DNA from 3 places in the Streptomyces sp. NPDC005494 genome. Region 1 is predicted to be linked to each of the others. Evidence: riboswitches for the same ligand, from Rfam matches in the RefSeq annotation. Region 1 holds a riboswitch; each other region holds the start of a gene.

What was found. Region 1 has a riboswitch for cyclic di-AMP ahead of ACFYQ6_RS27710 (transglycosylase family protein). Riboswitches for the same ligand answer to the same signal wherever they lie in the genome.
Positions count from the first base shown of each region.
Region 2: another riboswitch for cyclic di-AMP. It lies ahead of ACFYQ6_RS15255 (transglycosylase SLT domain-containing protein); the one in region 1 lies ahead of ACFYQ6_RS27710 (transglycosylase family protein).
Region 3: another riboswitch for cyclic di-AMP. It lies ahead of ACFYQ6_RS15805 (M23 family metallopeptidase); the one in region 1 lies ahead of ACFYQ6_RS27710 (transglycosylase family protein).

Region 1 is NZ_JBIAJR010000010.1:280,037-289,756, forward strand. Features, by position in the region: gene ACFYQ6_RS27685 (serine/threonine-protein kinase) at 1-1,464, shown strand, start outside; gene ACFYQ6_RS27690 (SurA N-terminal domain-containing protein) at 1,635-2,291, shown strand; gene ACFYQ6_RS27695 (nucleoside triphosphate pyrophosphohydrolase) at 2,321-3,307, shown strand; gene ACFYQ6_RS27700 (cytochrome P450) at 3,304-4,599, shown strand; gene ACFYQ6_RS27705 (transglycosylase family protein) at 4,705-5,706, shown strand; cyclic di-AMP (ydaO/yuaA leader) riboswitch at 5,998-6,169, shown strand; gene ACFYQ6_RS27710 (transglycosylase family protein) at 6,170-6,856, shown strand; gene eno (phosphopyruvate hydratase) at 7,350-8,636, shown strand; gene ACFYQ6_RS27720 (septum formation initiator family protein) at 8,731-9,201, shown strand; gene ACFYQ6_RS27725 (DUF501 domain-containing protein) at 9,272-9,720, shown strand, end outside.
Region 2 is NZ_JBIAJR010000004.1:332,531-342,250, reverse strand. Features, by position in the region: gene ACFYQ6_RS15290 (hypothetical protein) at 1-684, opposite strand, end outside; gene ACFYQ6_RS15285 (heavy metal translocating P-type ATPase) at 869-3,142, shown strand; gene ACFYQ6_RS15280 (NAD(P)H-dependent oxidoreductase) at 3,217-3,669, shown strand; gene ACFYQ6_RS15275 (ABC transporter permease) at 3,799-5,742, opposite strand; gene modA (molybdate ABC transporter substrate-binding protein) at 5,768-6,547, opposite strand; gene ACFYQ6_RS15265 (molybdopterin-binding protein) at 6,600-6,995, opposite strand; gene ACFYQ6_RS15260 (hypothetical protein) at 7,207-7,437, opposite strand; cyclic di-AMP (ydaO/yuaA leader) riboswitch at 7,796-7,981, shown strand; gene ACFYQ6_RS15255 (transglycosylase SLT domain-containing protein) at 7,987-8,832, shown strand; gene ACFYQ6_RS15250 (hypothetical protein) at 9,048-9,614, shown strand; gene ACFYQ6_RS15245 (SIS domain-containing protein) at 9,681-9,720, opposite strand, start outside.
Region 3 is NZ_JBIAJR010000004.1:474,244-483,963, reverse strand. Features, by position in the region: gene ACFYQ6_RS15815 (pitrilysin family protein) at 1-1,125, shown strand, start outside; gene ACFYQ6_RS15810 (M16 family metallopeptidase) at 1,152-2,534, shown strand; cyclic di-AMP (ydaO/yuaA leader) riboswitch at 2,744-2,915, shown strand; gene ACFYQ6_RS15805 (M23 family metallopeptidase) at 2,929-3,723, shown strand; gene ACFYQ6_RS15800 (GntR family transcriptional regulator) at 3,979-4,677, shown strand; gene ACFYQ6_RS15795 (HPr family phosphocarrier protein) at 4,843-5,124, opposite strand; gene ACFYQ6_RS15790 (GNAT family N-acetyltransferase) at 5,289-8,267, shown strand; gene ACFYQ6_RS15785 (DUF5998 family protein) at 8,374-8,970, shown strand; gene ACFYQ6_RS15780 (alkaline phosphatase family protein) at 8,970-9,720, shown strand, end outside.

The DNA of each region.
Region 1 (9,720 bases):
CTCGACCGCAGGGTCGCGGTGAAGCTCCTGCGTCCCGACCGGGTCGCGGGCCCCTCGGGCAGCCAGGCCGCCGACGATCTGCGCCGCAGGTTCGTCCGGGAGTGCCGGGTCACCGCGCAGGTCGACCACCCCGGGCTGGTCACCGTCCACGACGCGGGGAGCGACGGCGAGGACCTCTATCTCGTCATGCAGTACGTCGAGGGCGCCGACCTCGCCGACCATCTCGCCGAGCACGACCCCTATCCATGGCCCTGGGCCGTCGCGATCGCCGCGCAGCTCTGCGCGGTGCTCTCCGCCGTGCACGCCGTGCCGATCGTCCACCGCGATCTCAAGCCGCGCAACGCGATGGTCAAGCCGGACGGCACGCTCACCGTGCTCGACCTGGGCATCGCCTCCGTCATGGACACCGACACGACCCGTCTGACGCACACGGGTTCACCGATCGGCTCCCCGGCCTACATGGCCCCCGAGCAGGCGATGGGCGGAGCCGTCGGCCCGTACACGGACCTGTACGCCCTCGGGGTGCTCCTGCACGAACTGCTGAGCGGGGACGTGCCGTTCGCGGGCTCCACCGCCCTGGGAGTGCTGCACCGCCATCTCTACGAGCCGCCGCTCCCGGTCCGCCATCTCAGGCCCGAGGTCCCCGAGGCGCTCGAGGCACTCGTGCTGCGGCTGCTCTCCAAGGACCCGCAGCACCGTCCCGCCTCCGCCCAGGAGGTGTACGAGTGCCTGCGGCCCCTGCTGCCCTCCGGGGGTTCGCCGGCCGGGCCGCTCGACCCGACCCGGCCCTTCCTCCGTCCGCAGGCGCCCTGGCCGGACCGGGCGGCGGTCCCGGCGCCCGCGCCCGTCCCCGCCCAGCAGGCACCGGCCGCACCGCACGAGCCGCCCTCCCGCCCGAACGTGGCGCAGGCCGTCGACGACGTGAAGCGGCTCCTGGGCGAGGGCCGGATCACCCAGGCCGTCGACATACTCGGGGGCATCCTTCCGGCCGCCGCGGCGGAGCACGGCGAGCACTCCCCGGTCGTACGGATCCTGCGCAAGCAGTACGCGGCCACGCTCATGGACGACGGGCAGTACCGCCGCGCCCTCCCGGAGCTCCGCCGTCTCGCCGACGACCGCACCGCGGAGGCGGGCCCCGCCGATTCCCAGACCCTGCAGTACCGCTACGACGCGGCGCAGTGCCTGGAGCAGCTAGGCGAGGCGGCCGCCGCGCTGGCCGAGTACCGCGCGGTCCTCCCGTACTACGAGAACGCCTACGCGCACTCCGAGGGTCCGGGGCGGGCCTTCGACATCCGTCATCGCATCGGTCACCTGCTGCTCGGGGTGGGCGACCACGCGGCGGGACGCGCCCAGTTGCAGGCACTCCTGTACGACACGGAGCGCACCTACGGCCCGCACCACCCGCTTCCCACGGAGCTGCGGCGCCAACTGACCCACCACCAGGACGTCCGCGGCTCGGTGTGAGCCCGGCGGCGCCCGAAAAGGGTGAGCCGACGGTGTTTTCGGCGCCGACCCCACACTGACGGGTCCGGAAATCGTTGGTCGAAGCAGTGGCCCGAATCACGTCCACTGCCTAACATCGATCACCGCAAGGCTTTGTGCACTGATGCACAAACTCTCCCCGGGAGGCTCCTTTGCACCGCCGTCGTCGCACCGCGCTCGCCCTTTCCGCCGCCGCGCTCCTCGCGGCCCCGCTCCTGACCGCCTGCGGCAGCGAGGCCCATCCGGGCGCCGCGGCCGTGGTCGGCGGCGACCGGATCGACGTGGCCACGGTCCAGGCGCAGGCGTCCGACGTGCGCAGCGCGCAGCGGACGTCGGAGCGGTCCGGAGAACTGGTGACGAAGTCGGGGCAGTTGAACCGGGCCAAGCTGCACAGCCTGATCTTCGGCCAGGTCCTGGACCGGGCCGCGAAGGACGCCGGGGTGACCGTCAGCCGTAAGGAGATCCAGCAGATCCAGGCCGCCGCCGCCGCGCAGTCCGGTGGTGACGAAGGGCTGCGGACGGTGATGCTGGAGCAGCGCTGGGTGGCCCCCGGCCAGATCGAGAACGACCTGCGCAAGGAGGTCCAGCTCCCGAAGCTGGCGCAGGCGCTCGGTGCCGATCTCCAGACCCCCGCCGGCCAGGCGGTCGTCGGGAAGGCGCTCACCGAGGCGTCGAAGGCCCTGCACATCGACGTCAATCCGCGCTACGGCAGCTGGGACGACGAGAAGGTCCAGCTGAGCACGTACAAGGCGCCGTGGATCACGCAGGTCACCACCTTCCAGGCGCAGGAGCCCGAGGCAGGCGCCTGACCCCGTCCGGCCGGAGGTAGGTTCGAGGCGTGAACGCTGAAGACCCCGGCCGTATCGTCCTGCTCACCGCCAGCCACCGGGTCGCGCCCGGACTGCTGTCCTGGCCCGCCTGGCAGACGCTGCACGCCGCCGAACGGGTGGTGTGCCCCGAGCGGGACCACCCGCAGCTGCCGTACCTGCGGGAGGCGGGCGTCGCCGTCGAGCACGCCTCCCCCTCGGCCGAGGAGCTGGTGGACGACTGCGCGGGCGGCCGGACCGTGGTGGTGCTGGTGGGCGGCGAGGGGAACCAGCCGCTCACCGACGGGCTGGCCCGCCTCGGCGGTTCCGGCCGCGTGCACATGCCGGACCTGGAGCTGCTGCCCGGTTCGTACGACCTGCCCGGCGCGCGCCTCCTGGACCTGGTGCAGGTCATGGACCGGATCCGGCTCGCGTGCCCGTGGACCTCGCAGAAGACCCACGAGGGCCTCGCGAAGTACGCCATCGAGGAGGCGTACGAACTGGTCGAGGCCATCGAGGACGGCGACAGGGACGAGCTGCGCGAGGAGCTCGGGGACGTGCTGCTCCAGGTCGTGTTCCACGCGCGCATCGCGCAGGAGGACCCGGAGGAGCCGTTCGGGATCGACGACGTCGCGGGGACGATCGTCGACAAGCTGATCCACCGGCACCCGCACGTGTTCGGCGACGAGACCGCCGAGACCCCGGAGGACGTCCGCGCGCACTGGCTGCGTACGAAGGCGATCGAGAAGCAGCGCGACTCCGTCACCGACGGGGTGCCGCTCGGGCAGCCGGGTCTGGCGCTGGCGGCCAAGCTCGGAAGCCGCGCCCGGACGGCCGGGATCGACGCCGCACTGCCCCAGGGGGACGGGGTCGGCTACCGGCTGCTCGCCCTCGCGGTGCGGGCCGAGCAGGACGGCATCGACCCGGAGGCCGCTCTCCGGGCCGCCGCCCGGGCCTACCGGGACGCGATCCGGGCGGCGGAAGGGCTCGGGGCAGGTCCCGATAGCGTCGAGGAGTGAACGACAGCCCCCGCACCGCCTCCGCGCCCGACGCCGCACCCGAACTCTTCACCTGGGAGTTCGCCACCGACCCGTACCCCGCCTACGCCTGGCTCCGGGAGAACAGCCCCGTGCACCGCACGCCGCTGCCCAGTGGGGTCGAGGCATGGCTGGTGACCCGGTACGCGGACGCCAGGCAGGCGCTCGCCGACACCCGGCTCTCCAAGAACCCGGCGCACCACGCGGGGTCAGCGAACGCCAAGGGGAAGACGGGTATCCCGGGGGAGCGCAAGGCGGAGCTGATGACGCATCTGCTGAACATCGACCCCCCGGACCACACCCGGCTGCGCCGGCTGGTGTCCAAGGCGTTCACCCCGCGCCGGGTGGTGGAGTTCGCGCCCCGCGTGCAGGAGCTGACGGACCGCCTCATCGACACGTTCGTGGAGGAGGGGAAGGCGGATCTCATCCACGACTTCGCCTTCCCGCTTCCCATCTACGCGATCTGCGATCTGCTCGGAGTGCCGCGCGAGGACCAGGACGACTTCCGTGACTGGGCGGGCATGATGATCCGGCACGGCGGCGGTCCGCGCGGCGGGGTGGCCAGATCGGTCAAGAAGATGCGTGGCTATCTCGCCGAACTGATCCACCGCAAGAGGGAGAATCCCGGTGACGACCTGATCTCCGGGCTGATCCGGGCGAGCGACCACGGCGAGCACCTCACCGAGAACGAGGCCGCCGCCATGGCCTTCATCCTCCTGTTCGCCGGCTTCGAGACGACCGTGAACCTCATCGGCAACGGCACCTACGCGCTGCTGCGCAACCCCTCCCAGCGCGCACGCCTGGAGCGGTCGCTCGCCGCCGGGGAGACGGACCTGCTCGCCACGGGCATCGAGGAGCTGCTGCGTTACGACGGGCCGGTGGAACTCGCGACGTGGCGGTACGCCACCGAACCCGTGACGCTGGGCGGACGGGAGATCGCGGCGGGGGACCCCGTCCTGGTGGTGCTGGCCGCCGCCGACCGGGACCCCGAGCGCTTCCAGGATCCTGACACGCTGGATCTCGCGCGGAGTGACAATCAGCACCTCGGATACGGACACGGCATCCACTACTGCCTGGGGGCGCCGCTGGCCCGGCTGGAGGGTCAGGTGGCTCTCGCGACGCTGCTCCGCCGCCTCCCCGACCTGCGGCTCGCTGCGGAACCTGCCGATTTGCGGTGGCGCGGCGGGCTCATCATGCGTGGACTGCGCACGCTTCCCGTGGAGTTCCGGCCGGGGCGCTCCGGCGAAGAAAGTGACAGCCTGTCAACTCCGTGACTTTCACGTGATCTCCGCTGCATCGACTTGTGACACACGTTCGAGTAGGGCTAGGTTCACCGTTCGACTCACCCGTCACATGTCAGTCACACGGAAGGCAATCCCATGGGCTCCGCGACCGGCAGACACCGTCGCCCTCGCCAGGCACCCGCCATCGTCGTCGCCGCAGGCGTCACCGGATCGGCCATCGCCATCCCGCTGCTGGGCGCGGGCGGCGCGCAAGCCGCCGAGGCCACGACCTGGGACCGGGTCGCGGAATGCGAGAGCGGCGGTATGTGGAGCGCCGACCTCGGCAACGGCTACTACGGCGGACTGCAGTTCTCGCAGGACACCTGGTCGGCCTACGGCGGTACCGCCTACGCGCCCCGGGCCGACCTCGCGAGCCGCTCGCAGCAGATAGCGGTCGCGGAGAAGGTGCTGGACGACAAGGGCCCGCAGGCCTGGCCCAGCTGCGCCGTGATCTCCGGGCTCGCCCTGGACGGGACGCTGCCGGGCATCGACCCGGGCGGCGAGCCGTCCGACGGGTCCACGGAGAGCCCGTCCCTGTCCGGGACCCCCTCGTCCAAGGCCTCGGCCCAGGCGGACGCGGCCAAGGGCACCGAAGGGAAGACCGAGGACACGTCCGAGGGCGGGACGGACGAGGCCGGCGGGGCCGACTCCTCGGCGAGTGCCGACGCCTCGCCGTCCGCCACCCCGTCGCCCGAGGAGTCGGAGACCGCCGGCACCTCGAAGGGGGACGCGGCGAAGGGCGGTAAGCACCGTGGCACGCCCGCGCCCGAGTCGAGCGCGGAGTCGGACCTGGAGGACGGGCGTGAGTCCGGTCGGCACGCCTCCCGTGGCGACGCGGACGCGCGCCAGGACGCGGACGGCTCGTACACCGTCCGTACGGGCGACAACCTCTGGGCGATCGCCGACGCGCAGGAGCTCCCGGGCGGCTGGCCCGCGCTCTACGAGGCCAACAAGGACGAGCTGGGCTCCGACCCGGACCTGATCCTGCCCGGCCAGAGTCTGGACCTCGACCTCACGGCGGAGGCAGAGGACACCCAGGACACGCAGGATGCGAAGGACGGTCAGGATGCCCAGGCGAAGGCCTCGGCGGACAACTGATCCAAAGCGGGAAAACGCCCCTGAATCAGGGGTAGTTCAGAGGCCTATGTCCACTTATGCGTAAGTGAGACATGGGTCTCTTTGCTGTCATCGGGGCGCCCCGTCCGTCCGGTCCGTCCATATTGGCTCCGACCTGCGCAAACGATCCGCGGCCCCGCACCAGTACGTGCTGATTAGCCGTTATGTCCATCTTTGAAAGTAGGGGTTGGGTGTGTTTACGGTCGGAGCCGCTCGCACCGCGGGCACCTTCGACCGTCACGCCGAATCCTGCCGTCGGCCGAAGGGGAACCGACGCGTAAAGCGCCGTAGGCAGGAGCGGGGGACCCAGGTAGGCGCCGGGCCCGGCCGTCGGAAGACGGGTACGGGTACGGCTCGGGGTGAAGTCGTCCGCGAGTGCGGGCGACCGGGCAACTCACAGGCCCGAACCCGACAGCTCACCTCGTAGGCGTCGGTGAGGAGAACCATGCTGCTTTCCAGCAAGGGCAAGCACCGTCGCCCGTCCAAGGCCGTCCGTGTCGCCACCCTGGCCGGTGTCGCCGGTGCCGCCGTCGCCGTGCCGCTGATGGGCGCCACCAACGCCTCGGCCGCCTCCGTCCAGACCTGGGAAGCCGTCGCCCAGTGCGAGTCCGGTGGCAACTGGTCCATCAACACCGGCAACGGCTACTACGGCGGTCTGCAGTTCTCGCAGTCCAGCTGGGCCGCCGCCGGCGGTACGCAGTACGCCGCCCGTGCCGACCTGGCCACCAAGAACCAGCAGATAGCCGTGGCCGAGAAGCTCCTCGACCTCCAGGGCCCGGGCGCCTGGGCCTGCGCCGGCGCCGGCGGCCTGACGAACGACGGCGTGGACCCGGGTGTCGACACCGGCTCCGGCACGGCCGAGAAGGCCCAGCCGGAGCGCACGGCCGAGCAGCCCGCCTCGCGCAGCGAGACGCGCACGGAGCCGAAGGCCGAGAAGACCGTCACGACCCCGACCGGCGAGAAGGTCGAGAAGGGTGACGGCGAGTACAAGGTGAAGGCCGGAGACACCCTCGGCAAGATCGCCGACGCGAAGAAGGTCAAGGGCGGCTGGGAGAAGCTGTTCGAGCTGAACGACGACATCGTCGACGACGCCGACCTGATCTTCCCGGGTCAGCAGCTCCACCTGAAGTAGCCGGGACCACCTGAAACGGTCAGGTCCCACCTGAGGTGGATCCGGGTCCCGCGCCCTGAAGCGGTACGGGTTCCACCGAAGCGGTACAGGTTCCATCCGGAGTGGTCCGGGGTTCCTCCTCCTGCCCCGGAGTCCCGGCCCGGCGCGCCCACCCCCCTGCGCGCCGGGCCGGGGCCGTGTCCGGCGCCGCGCAGGCGCCGCGGAACCGTCCACGCAACCCCCTCGGAACCGTCCACGGAGACCCTTCGGGGCCGGACGCGGCACCGCCGGGCGGCCCCGGCCGTCGGGGCCCGCGGGACGCGCCTTCGTTCAACTGTTGTAGTTACTTGCCAGTAAAATTCTGGAGCTTTGCCCGTAATGCAGGTCCTTGGGTCCTTTTTCGTCCCAGGGGACGGGCGGACGGCCGACGGATCAGGCAGAGCCGGTTAGGCTCGTGCCGCAAGGCCACAGTGACCCTGCACAACCAGTGTCAGATCCCAGAAGGAGATGCCTCGTGCCGTCCATCGACGTCGTCGTAGCCAGGGAAATCCTCGACTCCCGGGGCAACCCCACGGTCGAGGTCGAGGTTGGCCTCGACGACGGCAGCACGGGACGTGCTGCTGTTCCGTCCGGCGCCTCCACCGGTGCGTTCGAGGCCATTGAGCTTCGCGACGGTGACCCCAACCGCTACCAGGGCAAGGGCGTCGAAAAGGCCGTCCTCGCCGTGATCGAGCAGATCGGCCCGGAGCTCGTCGGTTACGACGCCACCGAGCAGCGCCTCATCGACCAGGCGATGTTCGACCTGGACGCGACCGAGAACAAGGGCTCCCTCGGCGCCAACGCCATCCTCGGTGTCTCGCTCGCCGTGGCGCACGCCGCGTCCGAGGCGTCCGACCTCCCGCTCTTCCGCTACCTCGGCGGTCCGAACGCGCACCTGCTGCCCGTTCCGATGATGAACATCCTGAACGGCGGCTCGCACGCCGACTCCAACGTGGACATCCAGGAGTTCATGATCGCGCCGATCGGCGCCGAGTCCTTCTCCGAGGCCCTGCGCTGGGGTGCGGAGATCTACCACACGCTCAAGAAGGTCCTGAAGACCAAGGGCCTGTCCACCGGTCTCGGCGACGAGGGCGGCTTCGCCCCGAACCTCGAGTCCAACCGCGCCGCCCTCGACCTCATCCTCGAGGCCATCAAGGAGGCCGGTTACGTCCCCGGCCGCGACATCGCGCTCGCGCTCGACGTCGCCGCGTCCGAGTTCTACAAGGACGGCGTCTACGAGTTCGAGGGCAAGTCCCGCTCGGCCGCCGAGATGACCGAGTACTACGAGGAGCTCGTCTCCGCGTACCCGCTGGTCTCCATCGAGGACCCGCTGTACGAGGACGACTGGGCCGGCTGGAAGGTCATCACCGACAAGCTCGGCTCCAAGGTGCAGATCGTCGGTGACGACCTGTTCGTCACCAACCCCGAGCGCCTCGCCCGTGGCATCGAGGAGGGCTCGGCCAACGCCCTGCTCGTCAAGGTCAACCAGATCGGTTCGCTGACCGAGACCCTGGACGCCGTCGAGCTGGCCCAGCGCAACGGCTTCAAGTGCATGATGTCCCACCGCTCCGGTGAGACCGAGGACGTCACCATCGCCGACCTCGCCGTCGCCGTGAACTGCGGCCAGATCAAGACCGGCGCCCCGGCCCGCTCGGACCGCGTCGCCAAGTACAACCAGCTGCTGCGCATCGAGGAGATCCTCGACGACGCCGCGGTCTACGCCGGCCGTTCGGCGTTCCCGCGGTTCCGCTTCGAGGGCTGACAGCCCGAGTCCGGGGCACCAGCCTCCGTCCGTCCCCGCATCCGGTCCCGTACCGTGTGCGGGGACGGACGTGCGTAACGGGGAGGCGTGAGACATGGCCGGGAAGGACCGCGACCGGTTCTCCACCGCGACCAGGCTGCGGCTGCTCGGTGAGCAGACGGCGGCCCGCGTCTACCGGTCCCAGAACCGCCGTCAGGCACGGCGGTCCCGGCTCACCGGCCGGGCCGCGTTCCTCGCGCTGATCGTCTGTTCCCTGGTGGTCGCCCTCGCGTATCCGATGCGGCAGTACATCTCCCAGCGCGATCAGATCGCCGAACAGGAGAGGCTCTCGCGGGAGGCGCGTTCGCGGACCGAGGAGCTGCGTGACGAGAAGGCGCGGCTCAAGGACGACGCGTACATCCGCCGTCTCGCGCGCGAGCACCTGCACTACGTGCTGCCCGGCGAGACCGGATATACGGTGGTCGACCCGGACGCGGCCGAGGTGCGCCGCGGCGAGCCGGGGGCGACGGGCCGGCCCTGGCACTCCAACCTCTGGGACGGCGTCGACAGCGCGGACCGGGAATGACCTTCCGGACGCGCCGGGCCCTCTTCCCGCACCGATTCATACAGTCCGACCGATGACATTCAAGGCAGGCATGGACACGCCCCCTCCGCAGACCGAATCCACCACGCCCACCGATGCGGACATCGCCGCGTTCGAGCTGCAGCTCGGCCGCCCGCCGCGCGGTCTGCGCGCCATCGCGCACCGATGCCCGTGCGGCAACCCGGACGTGGTCGAGACGCAGCCCCGTCTGGAGGACGGCACGCCGTTCCCGACGACGTACTACCTGACCTGCCCCCGTGCCGCGTCCGCGATCGGCACGCTGGAGGCCAACGGGGTCATGAAGGAGATGACCGAACGCCTGGCCACCGACCCGGAGCTGGCCGCCGCCTACCGGGCCGCGCACGAGGACTACATCGCCCGCCGTGACGCCATCGAGGTCCTGGAGGGCTTCCCGAGCGCCGGCGGCATGCCGGACCGGGTGAAGTGCCTCCACGTCCTGGTCGGCCACTCGCTCGCGGCCGGCCCCGGGGTGAACCCGCT
Region 2 (9,720 bases), on a different contig from region 1:
CAGATCGGTGACGGGCCGGCCGTTCTTGCGCACCGTGAAGGTGAGGCGCTCCGGCGCTCCGGGGTGCAGGGTGCCGTTCAGCGAGACCGTGTAACCGTCGACGGTGGCCGTACGGGCGGGCTTCGGGAGTTCCGCCGGCTTGTACGGACCGGAGACGGCGAGCTCCGTCCCCAGGGTGAGCCCGGTGGCCTTCTTCCCCGCGGGGGTGAAGTCGGCGAAGACCCGGTAGGGGCCCGCCTCGGGCAGGCTCACGGGGGTGCTCCAGGTGCCGTCGGCCGCCCGGGTGGGGTGCAGGTGCCGGTAGGTGGTCAGATCGCGGGACGCGAGGATGAGGTGCAGTTCCTTGTCGTGCTCGCGCTGGAACGCGGTGACCTGTTCGCCGTCGCGGTCGCGGATCGCGAAGCGCAGCTCGCCCTCGCGGTCCGCCTCCACGCGCGGGGTCTTCAGGTCGAAGGTGTAGCCCCCCTCGGAGGCGCGGAGGCCGCCGGCCTCGGACGCGGCGCCGCCGTCCTCGTCCCCTGAGTGCCGGGACGTGCTCTCCGTATGGGACCCGGTCCCGGTGTGCGCGGCCTTCCCGGGGGGCCCGGACGGCTCGGGGCCGACGGTGGCCCCCACTCCCCAGGCCACGCTGAACGACGCGGCGAGCGCGGCGGTGAACGCGGTCATCTTCGCGGCGGTTCTCATGACTGCTCCTGACGTCTGCGCGGAGGGGTCCCGCGATGGTCCGACGCATCTGAGCGTATACCCTTGGGGGGTATGTGCAAGTGACCTCGCCGGGACTTGCGCAGATACGGGTGGGGGGTATATCTCTTGAGGCGAAGGATACCCAGGAGGGGTATACTGTCATCGTATGGACGAGGAGCAGGACATGACTCCCACGACTCCCGGCACCACCCGGGTCGAGCTCGCCATCGGCGGCATGACGTGCGCCTCGTGCGCCGCCCGGATCGAGAAGAAGCTCAACCGCATGGAGGGCGTCGAGGCGTCCGTCAACTACGCCACGGAGAAGGCCGGAGTCACCTTCGCCGAGGGCGTCTCCGTCGACGACCTGATCGCCACCGTCGAAGCGACGGGCTACTCCGCCCAGCCGCCCCCGCCCCGCCCCGAACCCGGTACGCAGGGAGCGCCGGCGGCCGGAGAGCGGGCCGAGGACGAGCGCGCCGATGACGAGCTGCGGTCGCTGCGCGAGCGGCTGGTCACGGCAGTCGTGCTCGCCGTCCCTGTCATCGCGATGGCGATGGTCCCGGCCCTCCAGTTCGAGTACTGGCAATGGCTCTCGCTCACGCTCGCCGCCCCCGTCGTCACCTACGCGGCCTGGCCCTTCCACCGTGCCGCTTGGACCAACGCCCGGCACGGCGCGGCCACGATGGACACCTTGATCTCGGTCGGCACGTCGGCCGCCTTCCTGTGGTCGCTGTGGGCGCTGTTCCTCGGCACGGCCGGGATGCCCGGCATGACGCACCCCTTCGAATTCACGATCAGCCGTGGCGACGGCGCGGGGAACATCTACCTGGAGGCCGCCGCGGGTGTCACGGCCTTCATCCTGGCCGGGCGGTACTTCGAGGCGCGGTCGAAGCGCAAGGCGGGGGCCGCCCTCAAGGCGCTCATGGAGCTCGGCGCCAAGGAGGTCACCGTCCTGCGCGACGGCCGTGAACTGACCCTGCCCACGAGCGCGCTGAACGTCGGGGACCGCTTCCTGGTACGCCCCGGAGAGAAGATCGCCACGGACGGAACGGTGGTCGAGGGCGCCTCCGCCGTCGACGTCTCGATGCTCACCGGCGAGTCGGTGCCCGTCGAGGTCTCCAGCGGGGACTCCGTCACCGGTGCGACCCTCAACGCGGGCGGGCGCCTGGTCGTCGAGGCCACCAGGGTCGGTGCCGACACCCAGCTGGCCCGGATGGCCGAGCTCGTCGAGGAAGCACAGAGCGGCAAGGCCTCGGCCCAGCGCCTGGCCGACAGGATCTCTGCCGTGTTCGTGCCCGTCGTCATCGGGCTGGCGCTCGCCACGCTCGGTTTCTGGCTCGGCTCGGGCGCAGGGCTCACCTCGGCCTTCACGGCCGCCGTCGCCGTCCTGATCATCGCCTGCCCCTGCGCGCTCGGGCTCGCCACTCCCACCGCCCTGCTGGTCGGAACGGGGCGCGGCGCCCAGCTCGGCATCCTGATCAAGGGACCCGAAGTGCTGGAGACCACCCGCAGGGTGGACACGATCGTCCTCGACAAGACCGGCACGGTCACCACCGGCCGCATGACGCTGCTCGGGGTGCACACCGCGGGGACGACGCGGGAGGCCGAAGTGCTGCGCCTCGCGGGAGCGCTGGAACACGCCTCGGAGCACCCGATCGCCCGTGCGGTCGCCGCGGGCGCGGCGGCGGCGGTGGGCCCGCTGCCGACCCCAGAGGACTTCTCCGGCATCCCGGGCCTCGGTGTCCAAGGAGTCGTCGACGGTCACGCCGTGCTCGTCGGTCGCGAGAAGCTGCTGACCGAGTGGGCCATGGAACTGCCCGACGAACTCAAGGACGCCAAGGACCGCGCCGAGAAGGCCGGCAGGACCGTGATCGCGGTGGCGTGGGACGGTGAGGCCCGTGCGCTGATCGAGGTCGCCGACGCGGTCAAGGAGACCAGCGCGGAGGCGGTCCGGCGGCTCCGCGGTCTCGGGCTGACGCCCATCCTGCTGACCGGTGACAACCGAGCGGTCGCCGCCTCCGTCGCCGCCGAGGTGGGCATCGACGAGGTCGTCGCCGAGGTCATGCCGCAGGACAAGGCCGACGTGGTCAAGCGGCTCCAGGCGGAAGGACGCAGCGTGGCCATGGTCGGCGACGGCGTCAACGACGCTGCCGCGCTCGCTCAGGCGGACCTGGGGCTCGCCATGGGCACGGGCACGGACGCCGCGATCGAGGCCGGCGACCTGACGCTCGTACGCGGAGACCTCAGGGCCGCCGCCGACGCGATCCGGCTCTCGCGCAGGACGCTGAGCACCATCCGCTCGAACCTGTTCTGGGCCTTCGGCTACAACGTGGCGGCCCTGCCGCTCGCCGCGGCAGGTCTGCTCAACCCCATGATCGCCGGAGCGGCCATGGCTCTCTCCTCGGTCTTCGTCGTCGGCAACAGCCTGCGGCTGCGGGGATTCCGCGCGGTGGACTGACCCAGGACCCCGGTGGGGCCGGCCGCCCTCCTCCGGTTTGCTTCCGGCGGGCCGGGGCGGCAGGGTTCGGGGGTGTGGCCACTCTCCTGATCGTGCATCACACCCCCTCGCCGAACTGCCAGGCCCTGTTCGAAGCCGTCGTCTCGGGGGCGACGACGGACGACATCGAGGGCGTACGGGTCGTCCGGCGGGCGGCGCTCGCCGCCACGGCCTCCGACGTGCTCGCCGCGGACGGTTACCTGCTCGGCACCCCGGCGAACCTCGGCTACATGTCCGGCGCCCTGAAGCACTTCTTCGACCAGGTCTACTACCCGTGCCTGGACGGGACGCGGGGGCGGCCCTTCGGTTACTACGTCCACGGGGGCAACGACGTCACCGGCGCCGTACGCGGCATCGAGTCCATCACGACCGGGCTCGGCTGGCGCCGAACGGCCGACGCCGTGACCGTCACAGGTGCACCGGGCAAGGCCGACACCGAGGCGTGCTGGGAGCTGGGCGCGACGGTCGCCGCCGGACTGATGGACTGACGCCGCCGCCGGGCGGAATCACAGAACCGCCGCCGGGCTGATGGACTCACGCCGCCGCCTGGCCGAATGGCCGAACCGCGGCCGGGCTGACGCAGGGAGGCCCTCGCCGGTGGGCGCGCCGGGCTTCGGTCACCGTGGGACGAGCGTCGCCTCGGTCGCCTTGACGCTCGTCCAGACCGGCACCCCGTCGGCCAGACCGAGTTCGGCGGCGGCCTGGGGGGTGATCTCCGCGACGAGGTCGGGCGCCTCCGCCGAGCTGACCAGGACCCGCAGCCGACTGCCGCTGGCGGTGATCTCGCGTACGGTGCCGGGCCAGACGTTGCGCGGGCTGCCGCTCGGCCTGTCGCGGTGCACGGAGACGGCTTCGGGACCGATGACGGCGAGTGCTGGGGTCCCGGCGGGCAGCGGTTCCGCCGCGACGAGACTCCCGCCGCCGGAGAGCAGGAGGCCGTCCGCGGTCGCCGTACCGGGCCAGGCGTTGCGGCCCAGCATCCGCGCCACCCAGGGGGAGCGCGGGTGGCGGGTGACCTCGTCGGGCGGCGCGTCCTGAAGGGCGCGGCCCTCGTCGAGGACGAGGACCCGGTCGGCCAGCGACACCGCCTCCACGGGGTCGTGCGTGACGATCAGGCAGACGCCCCCGAAACCGGCGAGATGGGTGCGCAGCGTGTGGCGCACGCGCGCGCGTGTCGTCTGGTCGAGAGCGGCGAGCGGTTCGTCCAGCAGCAGGAGGCGCGGGCGCGCGGCCAGCGCGCGGGCGAGTGCGACACGCTGGGCCTGGCCGCCCGAGAGCTGCGCCGGCTTACGGGCGGAGAGGTGGCCGACGCCGAGCCGGCCGAGCCAGAGCCGGGCGTCCGCCCGGGCCTCGGCGCGGGAGACCCCGTGGGCGCGTAGCCCGTAGGCGGTGTTGGCCAGGGCGGAGAGATGCGGGAAAAGGGCACCGTCCTGGGGCACCCAGGCGACACCCCGCCGGTGCGGGGGCAGGCTCCCGGTGTCGGTGCCGCCCAGGCGCAACTCCGCGTGCGCGCGGGGAGTGAGGCCGAGCAGCGCGCGCAACAGGGTCGTCTTGCCCGCCCCGTTGGGCCCGACGACGGCGATCGTCGTACCGGGTTCCGCCTCGATCGTGAGCTGGTCGAAGCCCGTGACCTCGGCGCGCAGGGGCCACCTCTCCCGGGGCGGTCCTTCCGCGGACGGTCCGGCTGCCGGTTCCGGTTCCGGTTCGGGTCCGGGTTCGGGCCCGTCGTCGGGGCGGCGCGGGGCCCCGGCCTTCCGGGGTGCGCCGGCCCATCGGCCGCGCAGCGCGACGAGCACCGCCATGGCGATGGCGAGCAGCAGCAGCGACACGGACGTGGCCGTCTCGGGGGAGTCCTGGAGCAGCAGGTACACCTGGAGCGGGAGGGTCTGCGTGGTGCCCGGCAGGTTCCCCGCGAAGGTGATGGTGGCGCCGAACTCGCCCAGCGCCCGCGCCCAGGTCAGCGCGGCGCCCGCCGCCAGTCCGGGCGCGACCATGGGCAGGGTCACGGTGAAGAACACCCGGACGGGGGAGGCACCCAGGGAGGCCGCCGTCTCCTCGTACCGCGGATGAAGACCTCCGAGCGCGCCTTCGAGGCTGATGACGAGGAAGGGCATCGCGACGAACGTCGCGGCGAGCACCGCCCCCGAGGTGTGGAACGGCAGCGTGATGCCGAAGGTCTCCTCCAGCCAGGGCCCCAGCAGGCCGCGCCGCCCGAAGGCGAGCAGAAGCGCCACGCCTCCGACGGTCGGCGGCAGCACCATCGGGAGGAGGACGAGCGAGCGTACGAGGGCCTTGCCGGGGAAGTCGACGCGCGCCAGCAGCCAGGCCAGAGGCACACCCAGCACGAGCGAGAGCCCCAGCGCCCAGCCGGACACCAGCAGCGACAGCCTCAGGGCCTGCGTGGTCGCGGGGCCGGTCAGATGGGTGCCGAGCTCGCCCCAGGAGGTACGCGCCAGGATGCCGGCCAGCGGCAGCATCAGGAACACGACGGCGAGCAGCGCGGGGACCGCCAGGGTGAGGGGAGCACGGGGGCCCGACGGGCGGGTGCGGAGCTGTTTCATCGCGGTTCCCTGGGGCTGCCTTCGGTCACGGCTTCTGGAAGCCCGCGTCCTGGAGGATCTTCTGAGCCTCCGGGGAGGACAGCCAGGAGACGAAGGCGGCAGCGGCCTCTGCGTGCTCGGACGACTTCAGTGTGGCGGCCGGGTAGGACGCGATCGCGTTCTGCGCGTCCGGGATGTCGACCGCGTCGACCTTGTCGGTGGCCACCGTCGTGTCCGTGCGGTACACGAGGCCCGCGTCCGCCTCGCCGAGCTCGACCTTGCTGAGCACGGCGCGGACGTTGGGTTCCTGCGAGACCGGCTTCACCTCGATCCTCTGGGCGTCCAGGATCTGCTCCGCGTACCGGCCCACCGGCACCTCGGGGGCGGCCAGGACCACCTTGAGGGAGGGATCGGCCAGGTCCGGGAGACCTTGGACCTTCTCCGGGTTGCCCTCACCGGTGACGATGACCAGGCGGTTCTTCGCGATGACGGTCGGGGTGCCGGTCTCCGGCTCCAGACCGTCCATCGTCCGGGTGTCGGCGGTGACGAGGGCGTCCGCGGGCGCGCCCTGACGGACCTGGGCGGCGAGCTCCTGCGACCCGGCGAACGAGAAGGTCAGCTTCGTGCCGGGGTGCTCCTTCTCGTAGGCGGCTTCGGCGGTCGTGAAGACATCGGTGAGCGACGAGGCGGCCAGCACGGTCAGTTCGGTCCTCGGGGCCGCGGCGTCCTTGTCCCCGTCGTCACCGCCGCACGCGGCGAGGGTGAACAGCAGCGCCGCGGTCGACGCGGCGGCGACGCCCCGGCGGCCGGTGGGAGGGAGAGACATCGGAGGGAACTCCTCGGTGAGGGCCGCCACTCGCCGGCGGACGTGTACGGCTTCAGGTGCGGTCGATGTGCACGCTGGTCGACTTCACGCGGGCCGTGGCCCGCATGCCGACCTCGAGGCCCAGCTCCTCGACCGCCTCGCGGGTCAGCAGGGAGACGAGCCGGTGCGGCCCCGCCTGGATCTCCACCTGGGCGGCGACGTCACCGAGCTTCACCGCGGTGACGATGCCCGGGAAGGCGTTGCGCGCCGAGGTGTAGGGGACCTCCTCCTCGCCCGTGCCGACCTGGGCGACCTCGACCGAGAACGCGGCCAAGTCGCGGCCGTCGATGAGGCGGCGCCCGCTGTCGTCGCGATGGGTCGCGACACGTCCGGCGTCCGCCCAGCGACGGGCGGTGTCCGGGCTCACGCCGAGAAGACGCGCGGCCTGCCCGATGGTGTAGGACTGCATGTGCGACACGATATGGGGCTGTGGCTCGCATCTGCAATGCTCTGGCGTTCGGCACTTGGCAGATGCGTATCGCGCCGGGCGTTTCTGAGACTCGGCGCACCGCTCGAGCCGGACCGCGGTCGGTCCGTGAGTGCGGCCGGACCGCACTCGGCCCGTCAGTGCGGCCCGACCGCAGTCGGCCCGTCAGTGCGGCCCGACCGCAGTCGGTCCGTCAGTGCGGCCGCCAGCTGAGCTTGCCGCCGCCCACCCACCTCACGACGGCCGGATCGTCGAGATCGTGGATGTGGATCCCTGCTGCGGCAGCCGCGATCAGCACGTCCGTCATGGCGGTCGCCCGGCCGATGACCTCGCCGTCGATCTCGACGATGCGGAAGGGCGGGTCACCGGGCTGGACGGGCAGCACGGTGATCCGCGGGTACGAGGCGTACGGGTTGTCGGTCATAGCTGGATCGATTCCACACAGACTCAGCTGGTATGCCCGCGGGTACGCGTTGTGAGCCTTATGCCCGATTTAGGCAACTTTCTTGGAATTAGTCCCGTAATCCATAAAAGGCCATTTCGTGTGACCTGGGGACCTTCAAGGGAGAGCAAAACGCCCTTTTCGGACTCCGTGACCAGCGTCACTGGTCACCTCGGGGACGCCCGCGCGGAGCGGCCGGTTCCCTTCTGTGCCAAGAAGAATGGCCGACGCAATGTGCGATGGATTACACGAATTCCGAAGAATCGATCTTGCGGGCGAATTTTGATCACGAGATCGGGCTTGTTCCTTTCGCTATTCCTCGCCTACGGTCACCATCACTCCGGATGGAACGCCTAATCCTGCCGCCGTCCGGTTACCCGACCACTTCTCGTACGGCAGGAGCGGGGGACCCAGGTAAGCGCCGATCCGGTATCCGGATCGGCTCGGGGTGAAGTCGCATCTCTATGCGGCCGGGCATCTCCAGTCCGAACCCGACAGCTCACTTCGTAGGCGGCGGAGAGGAAATCCAGCATGCCCGAAAACGGTAAGTACCGTCGTTCCAGGACCAGTTCGCTGACTCGCGGCATCATCGTCGTGACCACGGGCGCTCTCGCCCTCCCTGTCATCGGAGCGACCGGTGCGTTCGCCGCCCCGGCCGCCTCCACCGTCGAAAAGGCGGCGGCGTCGACTTCCGTGACCGGTAAGGGAATTGCCGCACAGAAGTCCGGCTCCACCACCTATTCCGTGATCTTGGGCGACACTCTCGCCAAGATCGCTCGCGAGCATTCCGTGAACGGTGGCTGGAAGGCCCTGTACGAGGACAACCGGAAGGCTGTCGGCGAAAACCCCGACCTCATTCACCCCGGTCTGAAGCTGGCCATAGGCGCCAAGGCCGAGAAGAAGTCGGCCGACACGTCGGAGAAGAAGGCCGACAAGGCCGCCGACCGTGCCGAGCAGAGTGCCGAGCGCGCCGACCGTTCGGAGCGCACGAGCACCTCGGTCGCCGCGCAGGGCGCACCCGCCGAGGCTGCTCCGGCCGCCGCGCCGGTCGCGTACACGAACGACCTCGACGGCTGGATCAAGGAGTCGCTCGCGATCATGGCCGAGCACGGCATCCCCGGCAGCTACGAGGGCATCCACCGCAACATCATGCGCGAGTCCTCGGGCAACCCCCAGGCCATCAACAACTGGGACTCGAACGCCGCCGCCGGCATCCCGTCGAAGGGCCTGCTGCAGGTCATCGACCCGACCTTCGAGGCCTACCACGTGCCCGGCACGTCGACGGACAGCTACGACCCGGTCGCCAACATCACCGCCGCGTGCAACTACGCCGCCGACCGGTACGGCTCGATCGACAACGTCTTCGGGGCCTACTGAGCCTCGCGGATGCGTGACCTGCTGACGCGCGAGGCGTGACGGCGGGGACAGAGGGACATCACCGACGGGTGGTGCGGGTTCGGCGGAACCCGCACCACCCGTCGTCCGTGTGCGCGCTCCCGGGCCTGCCCCCGGGCGGCCGTGGGCGCGGAACCACGGGCAGCCGGCGGCCGGGCGACTGGTCTCGTACAGGTTCGTCGTCCATACTGCCCGCCGTGGAGCAGCGCATAGATTCGAACACCAAGCCCGAGTTCGCCGCGGGGACAGACCCGGCGTACATCCCCGGCCTGACGGCCCCAGTTGCCGCCCGGACGGGGGCGGAGAAGGCGGAGGCGTCCGAGGAGGTCCGGGACCCGGAGGACGCCGTCGTGCACGCGGACGACGTGGCCGAGGTGACCGACGCCGAGCCGGCGGCGCCCGGTGGCGAGGCGTCCGCGGAGGAGGAAGCGGCTTCCGAGGACGAGGCGGCTGTGGAGGCCGGCGCCGCGCGCGACGGCGCGGACGGTCCCGTCTTCGAGGTCAGCGACCGGCGCGGGTCGATCCGGGTCGACGCCGAGGGTGTCCGCTTCCGGCTGGACGACCAGGAAGCGGAGTTCGACTGGGCCGAGATCGGCGCGGTCGAGGTCAAGACGGGCCGCTTCGGACGCCGGTTCACCGTGACCGTCCACCTGTCGAGCCGCCGGTGGTTCAACGCCGAGGTCGAGGCGGGGGCCCGGAGCAGCCTCAAGCAGTGGACGGCGGAACTGGACGCCGTGCTGGACACCTACTTCGAAGAGGACTGACCCGCACGGTCACGGCGCGCACCGGGCTGTCCGCCGGCCCGGTGCGCGGCATGCCCTGACGCGTGCTCAGACCTCCGCCGCTCCGTCCAGCACCACCGAACGCGTC
Region 3 (9,720 bases), on a different contig from region 1:
GGGAACGGGCACTTCGAGCTGGTGCAGGGGGCGGGCGGTTCCCTCAACGGCACCACCAGCTTCGAGCGCACCAACTACTTCGAGACGATGCCCACGCACCAGCTGGAGCTGGCCCTGTGGCTCGAGGCCGACCGGATGGGCTCACTGCTCGCCGCGCTCGACGAGGAGTCCATGGAGAACCAGCGCGACGTCGTCAAGAACGAGCGCCGCCAGCGCTACGACAACGTCCCGTACGGCACCGCGTTCGAGAAGCTCACCGCGCTCGCCTACCCGGAGGGCCACCCCTACCACCACACGCCGATCGGCTCGATGGCCGACCTGGACGCGGCGACGCTGGAGGACGCGCAGGCGTTCTTCCGTACGTACTACGCGCCGAACAACGCGGTGCTCTCCGTGGTCGGGGACATCGACCCGGAGCAGACGCTCGCCTGGATCGAGAAGTACTTCGGCTCCATCCCCTCCCACGACGGCAAGCAGCCCCCGCGGGACGGCACGCTGCCCGCCGTCATCGGGGAGCAGCTGCGCGAGGTGGTCCACGAGGAGGTTCCCGCGCGTGCGCTGATGGCCGCCTACCGGCTGCCGCACGACGGCACCCGGGAGTGCGACGCCGCGGACCTGGCGCTGACCGTGCTCGGCGGCGGCGAGTCCTCACGGCTGCACAACCGCCTGGTCCGCCGTGACCGTACGGCGGTCGCAGCGGGGTTCGGGCTGCTCAGGCTCTCCGGCGCGCCCTCGCTGGGCTGGCTGGACGTCAAGACGTCCGGCGGCGTCGAGGTGCCGCAGATCGAGGCCGCCGTCGACGAGGAGCTGGCCCGCTTCGCCGAGGAGGGCCCCACGCCCGAGGAAATGGAACGGGCGCAGGCGCAGTTGGAGCGCGAGTGGCTGGACCGGCTCGGCACGGTCGCAGGCCGTGCCGACGAACTGTGCCGCTACGCCGTCCTGTTCGGTGACCCGCAGCTCGCCCTGACCGCGGTGGGCCGCGTGCTCGACGTGACGGCCGACGAGGTCAAGGAGGCCGCCCGGGCGCACCTGCGTCCCGACAACCGCGCGGTCCTGGTCTACGAGCCGGTCGAGCCGGCCGACGAGACGGACGGCACCGACGCGCACGAAGGGGCCGACAAGTGACCGACGCCGCCGTGACTGGAGTAGCGATGCAGTACCACCCGCAGCCCACCGCCGGCGAGGCCAGGCCGTGGGCCTTCCCCGCGCCCGAGCGCGGCGCCCTGCCCAACGGCCTGACCGTGCTGCGCTGCCACCGCCCCGGCCAGCAGGTCGTGGCCGTGGAGATCTCCCTCGACGCGCCCCTGGACGCCGAGCCCGAGGGCCTGGACGGCGTGGCCACGATCATGGCGCGGGCCCTGTCCGAGGGGACGGACAAGCGCTCCGCGGAGGAGTTCGCCGCCGAGCTGGAGCGCTGCGGCGCCACCCTGGACGCGCACGCCGACCACCCGGGTCTCCGGGTCTCCCTGGAGGTCCCGGTCTCCCGGCTGGCCAAGGCCCTCGGCCTGGTCGCCGAGGCGCTGCGGGCCCCCGCCTTCGCGGAGAGCGAGATCGAGCGCCTGGTCGGCAACCGGCTCGACGAGATCCCGCACGAGCAGGCCAACCCGGCCCGCAGGGCCGCCAAGCAGCTCTCCAAGGAACTCTTCCCCGCGACGGCACGGATGTCGCGTCCGCGCCAGGGCACCGAGGAGACGGTCCGGGGGATCGACGCCGCGGCCGTGCGCGCCTTCTACGACGCCCATGTCCGTCCGTCCACCGCGACCGCGGTCGTCGTCGGCGACCTCACGGGGGTGGACCTCGACGCCCTGCTCGCCGACACCCTCGGTGACTGGTCGGGCAACACCGCCCAGGCCCGCCCGGTCCCTCCGATCACCGCGGACGACACCGGCCGCGTGGTCATCGTGGACCGTCCCGGAGCCGTGCAGACGCAGCTCCTGATCGGCCGTATCGGGGCGGACCGGCACGACAGCGTGTGGCCCGCGCAGGTCCTCGGCACGTACTGCCTCGGAGGCACGCTCACCTCGCGGCTGGACCGCGTGCTGCGTGAGGAGAAGGGCTACACCTACGGTGTCCGGGCGTTCGGCCAGGTGCTGCGCTCCACCGCCCCCGGTTCCTCCTCCGGAGCGACCGGCGCCGCGATGCTCGCGATCAGCGGCTCCGTGGACACCGAGTCCACCGGGCCCGCGCTCGACGACCTGTGGAAGGTCCTGCGCACTCTCGCGGCCGAAGGGCTGACCGACGCCGAGCGCGAGACCGCCGTGCAGAACCTGGTGGGTGTGGCCCCGCTGAAGTACGAGACGGCCGCGTCGGTGGCCGGCACGCTCGCCGACCAGGTCGAGCAGCACCTGCCGGACGACTACCAGGCCCAGCTCTACGCGCGGCTGGCCGAGACCGGCACGGTCGAGGCGACCGCGGCCGTGGTCAACGCGTTCCCGGTGGACCGGCTGGTCACCGTGCTCGTGGGGGACGCGGCGCAGATCGCCGAGCCCGTCCGGGCACTGGGTATCGGTGAGGTGTCGGTCGTCAGCGGCTGAAAGCGGAGATTTCGCTTCGGGGCGTGACAGAACGGACCCCGGTGGGCACATGCCCGCCGGGGTCCGTTCGTCTGTCCGGTTTGGCATCGAAGATGCGTATATGCCCTGTGGGATGTGCGACATAAGGCCCTTTCCGTTTGGTTCCCCGAAGCGGCCCGACCTACCGTCAGCGCGGCTGTTCGTCAGACGTATGCCGCGCCCGCGGCGCCGGACAGTCATCGCCGAGTCCCCGTCAGGCGCGAGCCTGGGGAGCCGGGGACCCATGAAGTCCCTGGGGTGAATCGGGCACCCCCGCGCCTCGCACGAGACGCGGAGGGGCTCGTAGGAGACCTTCCTGCTCCGAACCCGTCAGCTAACCCGGTAGGCGAGAAGGAAGGAAAGGACCAGCCCTTACATGGCGTTCATCCGTGCCACCGGGAAGCACCGTGCCCCGAGCCGCCTGACGCGCAGGAGCGCCCACGTCGCCGGCATCGCGGCCCTGGCCACCACCGGCGTCATCGGCGCCACGGCCTCCCCGGCCCTCGCCGCGGATTCCGAGTCCGTCACCGCGAGCAGCACCGGTCTGACCCAGACCGTCTCCCTCGACCTCACGCTCGCCGCCCAGATCGACGCCCAGGCGGATGCTCAGCAGCACCAGGCCGAGGTCGCCGCCAAGGCGAAGGCGGAGGCCAAGGCGAAGGCCGAGGCCAAGGCGGAGGCGAAGCGCAAGGCCGAAGCCCGCGCCAAGGAGGCCCGCGCGGCCGAGGCCCGTGCGGCCCGCGCCGCCGAGCGCGCCCGGCTGAACGCCTTCCACCTCCCGGTCGCCGGCTCCCACGTGACCACCGGCTACAAGTCGGGTGGCGCGCTGTGGTCCTCCGGCAGCCACTCCGGAGTGGACTTCCAGGCGGCGTCCGGCTCCTCCGTGGTCGCGGTCGGCGCCGGTACGGTCGTCGAGGCGGGCTGGGGCGGTGCGTACGGCAACAACATCGTGCTCCGGATGAAGGACGGCACCTACACCCAGTACGGCCACCTCTCGTCGATCGGTGTCTCGGTCGGCCAGAGCGTCACCTCGGGCCAGCAGATAGGCCTCTCCGGCTCGACCGGCAACTCCACAGGCCCGCACCTGCACTTCGAGGCCCGGACCACCCCCGACTACGGGTCCGACATGGACCCGGTCGCCTACCTCCGCGCCCACGGCGTCCAGGTCTGACCGGTCTCCGCACGACGACGCTCCGCACGAAGTTCCCCGCTCGTCGCCGGAGTTCGGCACGAAGGCCCCGGCTCACCCGCCGGGGCCTTCGCCGTGCCCTGGCGGGTGCCCTCGGAGCATGCGCGGAAGTGTCCGACGGCCAAAAGCAATCCACGGATTCCACCCCGCCATCGGAAATTCCCGCGGATTGCAATAGAGTCACAGAACAGGCGTCGATCGGCCGCGTTTCGCGGGGATTAAGGCGGAGGTTCGGACATGCGCATTCCCGCGCATTCGGTATGCACGGCGATCCGTGACGACATCGTCTCCGGTGTCTTCGAACGCGGCAGCCGCCTCACCGAAGAGGTGCTCGCGCGACGTTACGGCGTCTCACGCGTCCCGGTGCGCGAGGCGCTGCGCACCCTGGAGTCCGAGGGGTTCGTCGTCACCCGCAGGCACGCCGGGGCCTGCGTCGCCGAGCCGACGGAGCAGGAGGCCGCGGACCTCCTGGAGATCCGCATGCTCCTGGAGCCCCTCGGGGCGGCCCGGGCGGCGCAGCGACGCACCGACGCCCACCTCAAGGTGCTCCGAGGCCTGGTCAGGCTGGGGCAGGAGCGGGTGCGCCGCGGCGAGGGGGAGGATCTGCGCTCGCTGGGCAGCTGGTTCCACGAGACGCTGGCGCAGGCGTCGGGCAGCCCCGCCCTGATCGCGCTGCTCACCCAGCTCCGGCACAAGATCACGTGGATGTACTCCGTCGAACAGCCCGCCCGCCCCGCGGACTCCTGGGCGGAGCACGGTGCCCTCGTGGACGCCGTGGCGCGCGGGGACGCCGAACGGGCCAGGGCGCTCGCCGCCCAGCACGCCGAGCGGGCCAGCGCCGCGCACCGGCTGCGCCGGCCGCCCGGCGGGACGGCGGGCGGCGTGCGGGTGAGGACTTCGCAACACCCCGTAAACATCGCGGGAGCACGTCATTAACAATTGCGCCGTATACAAAGAAGGTAATTGTCGCGGGGCTTTGTTTCTGCTGCCCTAATTCGGGTGCGAGGTGTGCCGCTGCCCGTTTGTGAAACAGAAAAGCCGCGGCTCCCGGAGAGGGGGTGCCGCGGCTTATCCGCAGAAAGGATTCCGGACCGGCCGGATTCAGACGGTCTCCGGGAGCTCCTCCAGCCCCTCGGCGACCAGCTTCGCCAGACGGTCCAGAGCGACCTCGGCGTTGTCCGCCTCGGAGGAGAGCACGATCTCCTCGCCACCCTGGGCGCCCAGGCCGAGCACCGCGAGCATGGAGGCGGCGTTCACGGGGTTGCCGTCCGCCTTGGCGATCGTCACCGGGACGCCGGAGGCCGTGGCGGCACGGACGAAGATGGAAGCGGGGCGGGCGTGCAGGCCCTCGGCCCAACCGACGTTGACGCGGCGCTCAGCCATGGTTCTGCCCTTCACGTATCAATGGTTGTCTAGACCAGTGTCTCATGCGGTGTGCACTGCCTGCTCTGGGCTCGCCGCCGGCCCGCGCACCGCCCGCCGGCACCCTCAGCGTGCCCCCGCCGCAATGCCGACGCGACCGGTGCGACGAGCCGTAGGCTTTGCCCATGGAGCCCTCGCCCTCGCCGGAGCAGAGTCCGCACCACGCGTACCCCGACCACTGGGAGGCGGACGTGGTGCTCCGTGACGGTGGCACCGCGCGCATCAGGCCCATCACCACGGACGACGCCGAGCGTCTCGTCAGCTTCTACGAGCAGGTGTCCGACGAGTCGAAGTACTACCGCTTCTTCGCCCCGTACCCGCGCCTCTCCGCCCGCGACGTGCACCGCTTCACCCATCACGACTACGTCGACCGGGTGGGACTGGCTGTCACGGTCGGCGGCGAGTTCATCGCGACCGTGCGCTACGACCGCATCGACGGGCAGGGCAGGCCGGCCTCCGCCCCCGCGGACGAGGCGGAGGTCGCCTTCCTCGTCCAGGACGCCCACCAGGGCCGGGGCGTCGCGTCGGCCCTCCTCGAACACATCGCGGCGGTCGCCAGGGAACGTGGCATCCGCCGCTTCGCCGCGGAGGTGCTGCCCGCCAACAACAAGATGATCAAGGTCTTCCGGGACGCCGGGTTCACCCAGCAGCGCAGCTTCGAGGAAGGGTCCGTCCATCTCACCCTCGACATCGAACCCACGGCGGAGTCCCTGGCCGTCCAGCGCGCCCGTGAGCAGCGGGCCGAGGCCCGCTCGGTGCAGCGCCTGCTGACGCCCGGCTCCGTCGCGGTCGTGGGCGTCGGACGCGCGCCCGGGGGAGTGGGCCGCACGGTGCTGCGCAACCTCCTGGGCTCGGGCTTCACCGGGCGCGCGTACGCGGTGAACACGTCCTTCGACGCGGGTCAGGAGAGCGTCGACGGGGTGCCCGCCTACCGTTCCGTGGGCGAGATCGGCGCACAGGTCGATCTCGCGGTCGTGGCCGTCCCCGCCGACCGGATCCCGCAGGCGGTCATGGACTGCGGAGAACACGGGGTCCAGGGACTCGTCGTCCTCTCCGCCGGTTACGCGGAGCAGGGCGCCGAAGGGCGGGAGCGGCAGCGCGAACTGGTCCGGCAGGCACGCTCGTACGGCATGCGGATCATCGGCCCCAACGCCTTCGGCATCATCAACACCTCCGCATCGGTCCGCCTCAACGCCTCGCTCGCCCCCGAGTCCCCGCAGCCCGGGCGCATCGGCCTCTTCACCCAGTCCGGCGCCATCGGGATCGCCGTCCTCTCCGGTCTCCACCGGCGCGGAGCCGGGCTGTCGGCCTTCATCTCCGCCGGTAACCGGGCCGACGTCTCCGGCAACGACTTCCTGCAGTACTGGTACGAGGACCAGGGCACCGACGTCGCCCTGCTGTACCTGGAGTCGCTCGGCAACCCGCGCAAGTTCACCCGGCTCGCCCGCCGCACGGCCGCGGTGAAGCCCGTGGTCGTGGTGAAGGGGGCGCGGCACAGCGGATCCACCCCGCCGGGCCACGCCGTCCCTGTCAGCCGGATCCCGGACGCGACGGTCTCCGCGCTGATGCGGCAGGCGGGCGTGATCCGTGTCGACACCGTGACCGAGCTGGTCGACGTGGGCCTGCTGCTCGCGGGCCAGCCACTGCCGGACGGGCCTCGGGTGGCGATCCTGGGCAACTCCGAGTCCCTCGGCCTCCTCACCTACGACGCCTGCCTCGCCGAGGGGCTGCGCCCACGGCCGCCGCGCGATCTCACCACGGCCGCCGGACCGCAGGACTTCCGGGACGCACTCGAGGATGCGCTCGCCGACCGGACCTGCGACGCGGTGATCGTGACCGCGATCCCGTGGGTGGGGGAGAACGGCGAGGCCGAGACCGGTGACGGCGAGACCCTGGCTGCCGCGCTGCGCGAGGCCGCGGCCGGCGGCCCGGCCAAGCCGGTGGCCGTGGTGCACGTGGAGATGGGCGGCCTGGCGGCGGCCCTCGCCGCCGCCACGAGCACGGCGGCGCCCCGGCCCCGCACGACCGCCCCCGGCACGACGCAGGAACCACGACCCGGACCCGAGTCCCCCGCGACGGCCCTGGGCGCCGTGGCGGAACCGGCGGCGCGGCTGCGGACGCCGGCGCCGGACGCAGCCCGTGCCACGGCCCCCGCCCGGGGGACGGGCGACACCGCGGCCACCGGCGATCCGGCACCGGCGGGTACGGGCGGCCCCGGCTCCTCCGCCGGCCGGATCCCCGCCTACCCCGCCGCCGAACGAGCCGTACGCGCCCTCGCCGAGGCCGTGAAGTACGCACAGTGGCGGCGCCAGGCAGCGTCCCCCGGCAAGGTTCCCGAATTCCTGGACGACACGATCGACGAACCGGGGGCCGCCGCGTTGATCGACACATTGCTGGGCCCCGGCCCCGACCCGCGGGGCCGCCCGCTCACCCCGGACGAGGCAAGCGAACTGCTCGCCCGTTACGGGATCGCCGTCCGGCCCGCCCTTCCCGCCCCGGATCCCGAGGAAGCCGTGGCTGCCGCCTCCGAGTTCGGCTACCCGGTGGCACTGAAGACCACCGCCCCCCATCTCCGCCACCGCGCCGACCTCGGTGGCGTCCGGCTCGACCTCGCCGGCGAGAACGCGCTGCGCCGGGCCTACGGGGAACTCACCGAGCTGCTGGGCACACCGGCCGAACTCCGCCCCGTGGTCCAGGCCATGGCACCCAGGGGGGTCGACACCGTCGTCAAGGCGTCGATCGACGCCGCCGCCGGCGCCGTCCTCTCCTTCGGGCTGGCCGGCGCGCCCTCCGAACTGCTCGGCGACACCGCGCACCGTCTCGTACCCGTCACCGACCGCGACGCTGCCGAGCTGATCCGCTCCATCAGGGCGGCTCCGGTGCTGTTCGGCTGGCGCGGGTCCGCGCCGGCGGACACAGCGGCGCTCGAAGAGCTGCTGCTGAGGGTGTCCCGGCTGGTCGACGACCACCCCGAGGTGGTCTCGGTCACCCTGGAGCCCGTCGTCGTCGCCACGAAGGGCCTGACCGTCCTCGGAGCGAGTGTGCGGCTCGCCCCGCCGCCCGCCCGCAGTGACCTCGGCCCCCGCCGGCTCCCCAGCTACTGACCCGTGCGGTGACGTCGGCCCTCCCGCTGGTTCCCTGCCTGCTGACCGCCCGCCGACCCGCGCACAGCGTGCCCGGCAGCCACCGGCCCCCCGTAGGATGGTCCCTATGGCAAAGACCGGTACGACGACCCAGGGGCTGCGCGCGGCGATCGAGCGCAGCGGCTACTACCCGGCCCTCGTGGCCGAGGCGGTGGAGGCCGCCGTCGGCGGGGAGCCGGTCGCGTCGTACCTGGTCCACCAGGAGACCACCTTCGACTCCAACGAGGTGCGACGCCACGTCACGGTCCTCGTCCTGACGGACACCCGCTTCATCGTCAGCCACACCGACGAGCAGGCCGCCGACACGAGCTCCCCGACTCCGTACGCCACGACGTCCACCGAGTCGGTCAAGCTCGACCGGATCTCGTCCGTCGTGGTCAGCCGTGTGGTCGCCAACCCCGAGAAGTACGTGCCCGGCACGCTGCCCCGCGAGGTCGTCCTGACGATCGGCTGGGGTGCCGTCTCCCGCATCGACCTGGAGCCCGCCGCCTGCGGTGACCCCAACTGCGAGGCCGACCACGGCTACACCGGCAGCTCCACCGCCGACGACCTGAGCCTGCGCGTCAGCGAGGCCGGGGACGGCCCGGACACCGTGCGCCAGACCCTCGCCTTCGCCCAGGCACTCTCCGAGGCCACGGCCGCCACCGCGGCCACCACCCGCTGATGACGCAGCCGCCGGCCTGGCAGGACCCGGTCCTGCTCGATCCCGAGACCGCGCCCGTTCCCGAGTACGGCAGCGGCTCGCTCGCCGACCTCCTGCCGACGCTGGCCGCGGGCCAGGGCGTCCCGGGCTTCGAGGCGACGATCCCGGAGCTCACCCCGGCCGACCGCAACTGCGTCTTCCTGATCGACGGTCTCGGCTGGGAGCAGATCAAGGCCCACCCGGACGAGGCGCCCTTCCTGCACTCCCTGCTCCCCACGTCCCGCGGCGGCACCGGCAGGCCGCTCACCTCGGGTTTCCCGTCCACCACGGCCACCTCGCTCGCCTCGGTCGGCACGGGCCTGCCCCCGGGCGAGCACGGCCTTCCCGGATACACCGTGCGCAACCCGGAGACCGGCGAGCTGATGAACCAGCTCCGCTGGAAGCCCTGGACCGCGCCCAAGGTCTGGCAGCCCTACCCCACGGTCTTCGCCCTCGCGGACGCCGCCGGCGTACGTACCGCGCAGGTCTCCGCCCCGGACTTCGAGCAGACGCCCCTGACCAAGGTCGCGCTCAGCGGCGGTTCCTTCCTCGGCCGGCTCTCCGGCGAGGAACGGATGGACGTCGCCGCCGAGCGCCTCGCCGCCGGTGACAGGTCCCTCGTCTACACCTACTACAGCGAGGTCGACGGCCAGGGCCACCGCTTCGGTACGGACTCCGATGCCTGGCGGGGCCAGCTGATGTACGTGGACGGGCTCGCCCAGCGTCTCGCCG